3 regions of the Claveliimonas sp. genome follow, and region 3 is predicted to be linked to each of the others. Evidence: predicted binding sites of a transcription regulator. Region 3 holds the regulator's gene; each other region holds the start of a gene.
The links. The regulator HrcA, encoded in region 3, represses chaperone genes, less so after heat shock. The targets are predictions, from matches to a motif close to TGTTAGCACTCNNNNNNNNNGAGTGCTAACA.
Positions count from the first base shown of each region.

Region 1 (3,288 bases), on a different contig from region 3:
ATCGGAGTGAAATGTCCCAAATGTGGGAAAGATATTGTCCTTAGAAAAACGAAAAAAGGAAGAAAATATTACGGATGTGAAGATAATCCGGATTGTGATTTTATGTCCTGGCAGAAGCCGTCAGAGCAGAAATGTTCAAAATGCGGCGGTTACATGGTAGAAAAGGGAAGTAAACTTGTCTGTATGAATGAAAAATGCGGATATGTAGAAGCAAAAAAAGCAAAAGATAATTAAGAAAATTTCGCATAATCATTGTAATTTCCAGAATTGTATGATAATATAATGTTCAAAGGATGGAGGATGCTTATGAGTGTACAATTATTAGATAAAACAAGAAAAATCAATAAATTACTGCACAACAATAACTCCAGCAAAGTAGTTTTCAATGACATCTGTGAAGTGTTGACAGAAATATTGGATTCCAATGTATTGGTAATCAGTAAAAAAGGAAAAGTTCTTGGAGCCAGCAGATGCAGTGGTGTAGGTGTGATCACAGAATTGATCAAAGGTGAAGTGGGCTGCCACATTGATGAAATGCTCAATGAGAGGCTTTTGAATATCCTGTCTACTAAGGAAAATGTAAATTTGGAAACTCTGGGATTTTCCCCGGAGGCAGCAAAAGGATATCAGGCGATCATCACTCCCATTGATATTGCCGGAGAGAGGCTTGGAACATTATTTATCTACAAACAGAATGCCGGCTATGAAATTGATGATATTATTTTAAGTGAGTATGGAACAACAGTAGTAGGCTTGGAAATGCTTCGTTCTGTAAACGAAGAAAATGCAGAGGAGACAAGAAAAGAACACATTGTACAGTCAGCCATCAGCACATTGTCCTTCTCGGAGCTGGAAGCGATCATTCATATTTTTGATGAACTGGAAGGAACAGAAGGGATTCTTGTGGCAAGCAAAATTGCAGACCGGGTGGGAATTACCAGATCAGTCATTGTAAATGCACTCCGGAAATTTGAAAGCGCCGGAGTAATCGAATCAAGATCTTCCGGAATGAAAGGTACTTACATTAAAGTAGTGAATGATTATGTTTTCACAGAACTGGAAAAGATCAAAGAAGAAAGAAACAAATAAAAATCAGGACAGCACAAAGCAAAGGGTATCGGGGAACTGATACCCTTCTTTTGAGAAGGAGGACTTTATGTTTGAAAAATGCAGCGCAGTGCTGAAGATGACCAGTGTATTCCTGGAAGACGAACCCCTGGACAGGACAGAGTACACATGCACAGTCAGCAGGTATGATGAGGAAGGTGAACGCATATATCTGGTTATGAACGGAGAAGATATTACAAGGATATCGCTGGATGCAGAATACAGCTGTACCCTTATGGCTGAAGAGGAGCTGGTATGCCAGGGGAGAGTAAAGGAAAGATTTCTTGATAAAAATGGAAGCCAGCTTGTATTTGGCATTGAAAATGGATTTTATAAAAATAATCTAAACTAACAGAAAGTGTGTTGACAAACGAAAAGGAGAGTGCTATTTTATAACTAGAGTTTTTTAGCACTCTCTTTTTATGAGTGCTAACAAAATAGATAGCTTAAAGGAGGAACCATTCATGAAATTAGTACCATTGGGAGACAGAGTTGTATTGAAACAGTTAGTTGCTGAAGAAACAACAAAATCCGGAATTGTTCTGCCGGGACAGAATAAGGAAAAACCGCAGCAGGCAGAAGTTATCGCAGTAGGACCGGGTGGAGTTGTAGACGGCAAAGAAGTAGAAATGCATGTGAAAGAAGGACAGCAGGTTATCTATTCCAAGTATGCTGGTACAGAAGTAGAAGCTGATGAAGAAACATACATCATTGTAAGACAGAGTGATATTCTTGCAGTGATTGAATAGAGATACAAATAAGCTAAGATAGATTACAGATCATAGACATTGAAAATAGAAGAACTAGGAGGAATGTTATCATGGCAAAGGAAATCAAATACGGAGCAGATGCCAGAGCAGCTCTGGAATCAGGAGTAAATCAGCTGGCCGATACAGTCAGAGTGACACTTGGACCAAAAGGAAGAAATGTAGTCCTTGACAAATCTTTCGGAGCTCCGCTTATTACAAACGACGGTGTAACGATCGCAAAAGAAATTGAGCTTGAGGATGCTTTTGAAAACATGGGAGCGCAGCTGATCCGTGAAGTTGCATCTAAGACAAACGATGTTGCCGGAGACGGAACAACAACAGCAACTGTGCTTGCACAGGCTATGGTCCATGAAGGAATGAAGAACCTGGCAGCAGGAGCAAATCCGATCGTTTTGAGAAAAGGAATGAAGAAAGCAACAGAGACAGCGGTAGAAGCGATCCAGAAAATGAGCAGCAAAGTAACAGGAAGAGATCAGATTGCAAGAGTTGCAGCAATTTCCGCAAGCGACGATGAAGTAGGTGAAATGGTCGCAGAGGCAATGGAGAAAGTTTCCAACGACGGTGTTATCACTATCGAGGAATCCAAGACTATGCAGACAGAGCTGGATCTGGTAGAAGGTATGCAGTTTGACCGCGGATATGTATCTGCTTATATGGCAACAGATATGGATAAAATGGAAGCAAATCTGGAAGATCCGTATATTCTGATCACAGATAAGAAGATTTCCAATATCCAGGAGATCCTTCCTCTTCTTGAGCAGATCGTACAGGCAGGAGCAAGACTTCTCATTATTGCTGAAGATGTAGAAGGTGAAGCTCTGACAACTCTTATTGTCAACAAACTGCGTGGAACATTTAATGTGGCAGCGGTAAAAGCTCCGGGATATGGTGACAGAAGAAAAGCAATGCTGGAAGACATTGCAATCCTGACAGGCGGACAGGTAATTTCCGATGAACTTGGGCTGGATCTGAAAGAGACAACAATGGATCAGCTGGGACGTGCAAAGTCTGTAAAAGTTCAGAAAGAAAATACAGTTATTGTAGATGGACTTGGAGATAAAGAAGCAATTGCAGCTCGTGTTGCACAGATCAAAAAGCAGATCGAGGAGACCACTTCTGACTTCGACAGAGAAAAACTTCAGGAAAGACTTGCAAAACTGGCAGGCGGTGTGGCAGTAATCCGTGTCGGAGCAGCAACAGAGACAGAAATGAAAGAAGCAAAACTTCGTATGGAAGATGCTCTTGCAGCTACAAGAGCGGCAGTCGAGGAAGGAATTATTGCCGGAGGCGGATCTGCATATATCCACGCTTCCAAGGAAGTGGCAAAACTTGCTGATACTCTGGAAGGCGACGAGAAGACAGGAGCAAATGTTGTACTGAAAGCTCTGGAAGCTCCATTGTTCCACATTGT
Region 1 covers NZ_JAYAZJ010000059.1:63,057-66,344, reverse strand. The annotation lists gene topA (type I DNA topoisomerase) at 1-234, shown strand, start outside; gene codY (GTP-sensing pleiotropic transcriptional regulator CodY) at 307-1,089, shown strand; gene WJ238_RS04410 (hypothetical protein) at 1,157-1,459, shown strand; gene WJ238_RS04405 (co-chaperone GroES) at 1,572-1,856, shown strand; gene groL (chaperonin GroEL) at 1,928-3,288, shown strand, end outside.
Region 1: WJ238_RS04405 (co-chaperone GroES) is a predicted target of HrcA. The motif match lies at 1,512-1,542, and genes of this name have one in related genera.

Region 2 (3,288 bases), on a different contig from region 3:
ATCTTCTATACGAAATCTGGTCCGCTATAAAAAACGGTTTTTTATGACAGTGTTTGGTATAGGAGGCTGCATGGCTCTGATGGTAGTGGGCTTTGGGCTGAAGGACAGCATTTTTGAGGTCCCGGATCTGCAATATCAGGAGATTCAGCATTATGATGCCGCAGTTTACTATGATGATGGGTTATCTGCAGAGGAAAAAGATGAGATCGTAAATGCGGTAAAGGACGAAAAGGCTGTAGACGGAGAACTCCAGGTCCGGATGCAGAATCTGGAGGTGAAATCAGACAGTGAAACTCTGGATGTCTATCTTACAGTACCGGAAAGTACAGAACATATTGAGGATTTCCTTACATTCCGAAGCAGAACCTCATCAGAATCCTATACGCTGGAAGACGAGGGAGCTATCCTGACAGAAAAAGCGGCGGAAGCCCTTGGCGTGGAAATCGGAGATACCGTGAAGCTGGAAGATAACGGTCTTGGTGAAAAGGAAGTGACGGTAGAGGCTATCAGTGAAAATTATATAGGACATTACATTTATCTGTCACCGGAATATTATGAGGAGCTATTTGGAGCACAGGCAAAATATAATGGAGTCCTTGTGAAACTGAAGGATGGAAAAGAAGATCAGGCGGAACAGATCGGAAGCCGTCTTCTGGACAATGAAAATGTGCTGAATATCAGTTACACTACCAGTATAGAAGGCAGGCTGGATGATATGCTTCAAAGTTTAAATCTGGTCATTGTTGTACTGATCATATCGGCCGGAATGCTGGCTTTTGTAGTACTTTATAATCTGAATACCATTAATATTACAGAAAGAAAACGGGAACTTGCAACCATCAAAGTACTGGGATTTTATGACATAGAGGTGGCTTCCTATGTATACCGGGAGAATATTCTTCTCACATTGATAGGAGCCCTTGCGGGAATGGGGCTTGGACGGCTTCTGCTTCAGTTTATTATTGTCACTGTGGAGGTAGACGAGATCATGTTCGGCAGAGTGATCCATTTCCCGAGTTATCTGTACAGCCTTCTCTTTACATGGGGATTTTCCATGTTCGTAAACTGGGTAATGTATTTTAAACTGAAGCGCATTGATATGGTAGAATCCTTAAAGAGCGTGGAATAAATTTATGAAATTTTTATATTTTTAAGGGAATTATTAGCACTCTTACTAAAAGAGTGCTAATTTTTGGTTGACATTTAAAACAGAGGGTATTATCATATTTTTTAGACGAGAAAAAGAGAATTTATAAGGAGTGATATAAATGGCAGCAAAAAAAGGAAATTTATCTATCAGCAGTGAGAATATTTTCCCAATCATTAAGAAGTGGGTGTATTCTGATCACGACATCTTCGTCCGCGAGATGATCTCAAATGGGTGCGACGCCATCACAAAGCTGAAAAAGCTTGATATGATGGGAGAATATCAGATGGCGGATGATTATAAACCGCAGATCCAGGTGATCGTAAATCCGGAAGAAAAGACACTGAAATTTATCGATAATGGTATCGGTATGACAGCAGATGAGGTGGAAGAGTACATTACTCAGATCGCCTTTTCAGGAGCAACAGAATTTTTGGAAAAGTACAAGGACAAAACAACGGAAGATGACATGATCGGACATTTCGGACTTGGATTTTATTCAGCGTTTATGGTTGCTGATGAAGTTCATATCGATACTCTTTCCTATAAGGAAGGATCTGTGCCGGTGCACTGGGTCAGCAATGGCGGGACAGAATATGAGATGTCAGACGGAAATAAAGAAGGAGTCGGAACGGAAATTACTCTTTTCCTGAATGATGACAGCCTGGAATTTGCAAATGAGTATCGTGTAAGAGAAGTTCTGGAGAAGTACTGCTCTTTCATGCCGATGGAAATGTTCCTGTCCAAAGCCAATGCGGAGCAGGAATATGAGACGATCGATGAGGCTGACCTGAAAGAGGATGACGTTGTTGTAGAACGGATCCATGAGGAAGCCAAGATGGAAGAGAAGGAAAATGAAAACGGGGAGAAAGAAATGGTAGAAGTATCCCCGGCAAAGGACAAAGTAAAGATCAACAAGCGTCCGGTTGCGATCAATGACATCCATCCTCTCTGGACAAAACATCCGAATGAATGCTCCAAGGAGGATTATATAGAATTTTACAGAAAGGTGTTCCTGGACTACAAGGAGCCGCTCTTCTGGATTCATTTAAATATGGATTATCCTTTCAATTTAAAGGGTATCCTTTATTTCCCGAAGATCAACACAGAGTACGATTCCATTGAGGGAACCATTAAGCTGTATAACAACCAGGTATTTATTGCTGATAACATCAAAGAAGTGATTCCGGAGTTCCTGATGGTATTAAAAGGAGTGATCGACTGTCCGGATCTTCCGTTGAATGTATCAAGAAGCGCGCTTCAGAACGATGGATTTGTGACAAAGATTGCAGATTATATCTCCAAGAAGGTAGCTGATAAACTGAGCGGTATGTGCAAGACTGACAAGGAAAATTATGAGAAATACTGGGATGATATCAGTCCGTTTATTAAATTCGGCTGCCTGAAGGACGAAAAATTCTGTGACAAGATGATGGATTACATTCTCTTCAAGAATATCGACCATAAATATATGACTCTGAAAGAGTGTGTAGAGGAAAACGGCGGAACTTTAATCGACCCGAAGGATCAGAAAGAGGAGACAGCAGAGACAGAGGGTGAAGAGAAGAAGGAAGAGCCGAAGACTACTATCTATTATGTGACAGATGAACAGCAGCAGAGCCAGTATATCAATATGTTCCGCACTCAGGGACAGGATGCGGTGATCCTGAACCACAATATCGACTCTCCGTTTATCACACAACTGGAACAGAGGAACCAAAATATACAGTTCCAGCGCATCGATGCTGACATTACAGAATCTGCAAAGGAAGAAGTGAAGGAAGAAGAAAAAGAAAACTTCCAGAAAACAGCGGATACTTTAACAGAGGTCTTTAAAAAAGCTCTGGATAATGATAGACTGAATGTAAAGGTTGAAAAACTGAAAGATGACAAGGTGGCTTCTATGATCACTCTGTCAGAGCAGAGCAGACGTATGCAGGAAATGATGAAAATGTACGGTATGACGGGAATGGATCCGTCCATGTTCGGTACAGACAGTACGCTGACTCTGAATGCCAACCATCCACTGGTCCAGTTTGTAGTTGAAAACAAAGATAATGAGAATGTTCCGGTGATCTGCAAACAGCTTTATGATCTGGCAATGCTGGCTCATAAGCCTTTAAGCCCGGAAGAGATGACAG
Region 2 covers NZ_JAYAZJ010000075.1:16,178-19,465, reverse strand. The annotation lists gene WJ238_RS06755 (FtsX-like permease family protein) at 1-1,129, shown strand, start outside; gene htpG (molecular chaperone HtpG) at 1,269-3,288, shown strand, end outside.
Region 2: htpG (molecular chaperone HtpG) is a predicted target of HrcA. The motif match lies at 1,161-1,191, and genes of this name have one in related genera.

Region 3 (3,288 bases):
CATGTTCTCACCGAAATTTTCATCCTCCACATGCATCACTGCATTGTGAAAATCAGGGTTAAATTCCTGACCCACTGCCTCGATCGGTTTCACCCCAATCTCATCCAGTGTAGTCATCAACTGTTTATACACCTTATCCATGCCCTGCATGAACGGATGCTCCTTATCCTCCTCAGCTACCGCTGCAAGTCCTCGCTCAAAGTTGTCAACAACCGGAAGGATTTTTTCTATGATATCTTTCGCTCCAACCTCATACATCTGGGATTTTTCCTTTTCTGTACGTTTGCGGAAGTTATCAAACTCGGCCATCTGCCTTGTGAGCTTATCTGTAAGCTCCTCGATCTTTTCATCTTTTTTGTCTTTTTTATTCTTTCTGCCAAAGAACTTTTTATCGCCCTGCTTCTCCTGCTGGGTTTCTTCTGTGTCTTCCCCTTCTTTAACGTCTTCTTCTTTGGCTTCTTCCTGACCCTCTGCTGTTTCCTCTTTGTCTGTTTCAGCATTTTCCTGGTCAGCTGCTGCTTTTTTTGCTTCCTCCACAGCTTCTTTTACCATTTCTTCCTGGCTCTTTTCCTGTCCTGTCTCTTTTTTATTCTCTTCCAAGGGTTCATCCACCTTTCTTATTCTTTCTTATGAAACATCGCATCCAATTCACCTTGAAGGCGCTTCAGCGATTTTAACACATGTTCATAATCCATTCGCTTCGGTCCGATAATACCTATCGTACCCCGCATCCCATCTCCCAATTCATATGTTGCAGTTACAACGCTGCAGTCTTTCATGGTCTGTACCGGAGTCTCATCTCCAATATATACCTGAATCCCGGTATTGTCTTCCTGTGAAAGGGTCTGGGTAACCAGCTCGGTCAGCTGCTGTTTTTCCTCAAAGGCACTGATGATTTCCTGGGCGCTCTGCTTATCGCTAAGCTCCGGATATTTGAAAATATTCGTAGCGCCGCTTGTATAAATCTGCATATCCTCATCAATCTGTATTGCATCGGCAACTGCATCAAGCACATCGCTGATCACTTCACTGTGGATTCCAGCCTGCTCTTTCAGCCTCGCGATCAGTCCCAGATTGATTTCTTCAATAGACATGCCGTTCAGTGATGTATTCAAAAGCATATTCAGTTTCAGAAGATTTTCATTGCCAAGGGGTTCTCTTACATTAATAATCTTATTCTTGATTACATTTCCCCCCAGCACAATGACTGCAATAACCTGCTCTTCATCTACCTGGGAAAGCTGAATAAACTTCAGCCTGTTGGCACTGTTTCTCGGAGTGGAAACCATGGTCGCATAATTGGTATTTGCCGCAAGCACCTGTGCTGCCTGTTTCAGAAGCTGATCCATTTTATCAGCTTTCTGCAGCATCTGCTCCTGCATTTCATTCAGCTCCTGCTCCTTTTCTTCCATCAGCATATCCACATATAAGCGGTATCCTTTGTCCGAAGGAATCCTTCCTGCCGATGTATGAGGCTGCAGGATATATCCAAGTTCTTCCAGATCAGCCATCTCATTTCGGATCGTCGCAGAACTTAAATTCAAATCCGTATATTTGGATATTGTTCTGGATCCTACCGGCTCTCCTGTCTCCAGATAGGTCTGGATGATCGCATGAAGAATTTTCAGTTTTCTTTCACCCAGTCCTTCTGCATTCTGCATCCTAACTGCCTCCTTTTGTTTTGTTAGCACTCATTTCATCCGAGTGCTAATCTCTACGGTTATTAATGTATCACTCCCAATTTTATTTGTCAACAGGATTTATAGATTTTTTATTTTTTACGTGATATACTGCTACTATTCACAGGCATACTCTGAATACAGGAGAAATATATGAATCGAACCATTGATTATAAAATAGGAAAAGAAGCGGACGGGCTTCGGGTAGAGCAGTTTTTGAAAAGGAAAGGCTACTCCCGCCAGAACCTTTCTGTTATCAAACGGATGCCCAAAAGCATTCTGGTAAACGGCGTCCACTACTATATGCGCCAGCAGCTTAAGGAAGGGGACTTGCTTTCCGTGCACATATGCGAAGAGAAATCCTCGGAAAAGATCCCTCCCGTCCATCTGCCGCTGGATATCATATACGAAGACGAGGATATCATTGTCATCAATAAGCCGGCTGGAATGCCCATCCACCCGTCCATGAACAATTATACCAATTCCATGGCAAATGCACTGGCCTGGTACTATCAGGAACAGGGGAAACCTTTCATTTTCCGCTGCTGCAACCGTCTGGATAGAGACACTTCCGGTCTGACGGTGGTTGCAAAGCATCTTGTCAGCGCCGGCATTCTTTCCTCTATGGTAAGCGAAAAGGCCCTGTGCCGGGAATATCTGGCTATTGCCAGCGGACATGTAAGTCCTAAGTCCGGTACCATATGCGCGCCTCTTGCCCGCAAAGGCACTTCCATTATCGAGCGGATGGTAGACTTTGAGCACGGGGAAAACGCTGTCACTCACTACCGTACGGTAGGTGTGTACGGTCCTCACACATTAGTCGCCCTGAAACTGGAAACCGGGCGCACCCATCAGATCCGGGTGCACATGCAGTACCTCGGCTATCCTCTCATCGGAGATTATCTCTATAATCCGGATATGAAATACATCAGCCGGCAGGCACTTCACTCCTACCGGCTGTCATTTTCACATCCCATTACAGGAAGATTTATGGAATTTACTGCCCCGCTTCCAAACGATATGAAAGAGGTTCTGAATATAACGTAATAGCATCTGCAGACACAGACATGATATATAGAAGAAATCCCGAAACGCACCCATTCGTTTGCGTTCCGGGATTTTTCTTAACTTAATTCTATCTTCCGGGCTTCTTCCGGCTTAAATTCATTTTCCAGATCATAAATATTATGTCCCGTAGACTCTCCCAGCACTCTTCCTTCCAGAGAATAGCAGCGGATAAATCTCTTGGGTTCAATGCTTGACCAATGCTCTACATCCCATGTAAGATAGCCGTCCTCGTCCGATTTTTTCTCTTTCAGATAGAGATCTACCTGTCTGCCGTCCTGCATGATCTTGATCAGATCTTTGTAATCGCCGATCTCAATTTCTTCCTTTTTCACAGTATCGTAAATTTTCATTTCCTATTCCTCCTGAAACTGTTTCAACGTCTTCTATGAATAGTTTACCTTTCTCTTTTAAAAAACTCAAGTAAAAAATATTGACTTTGCAATTGTCTTATTATATTATTGTATTAAATACTTAATACACAAATACAAAAGGAGGAATATATCGAATGAAGGACATCATTCTTCAAACTCAAAGTTTGACA
Region 3 covers NZ_JAYAZJ010000084.1:46,122-49,409, reverse strand. The annotation lists gene grpE (nucleotide exchange factor GrpE) at 1-552, opposite strand, end outside; gene hrcA (heat-inducible transcriptional repressor HrcA) at 618-1,661, opposite strand; gene WJ238_RS08010 (RluA family pseudouridine synthase) at 1,833-2,726, shown strand; gene WJ238_RS08005 (hypothetical protein) at 2,804-3,097, opposite strand; gene WJ238_RS08000 (ATP-binding cassette domain-containing protein) at 3,253-3,288, shown strand, end outside.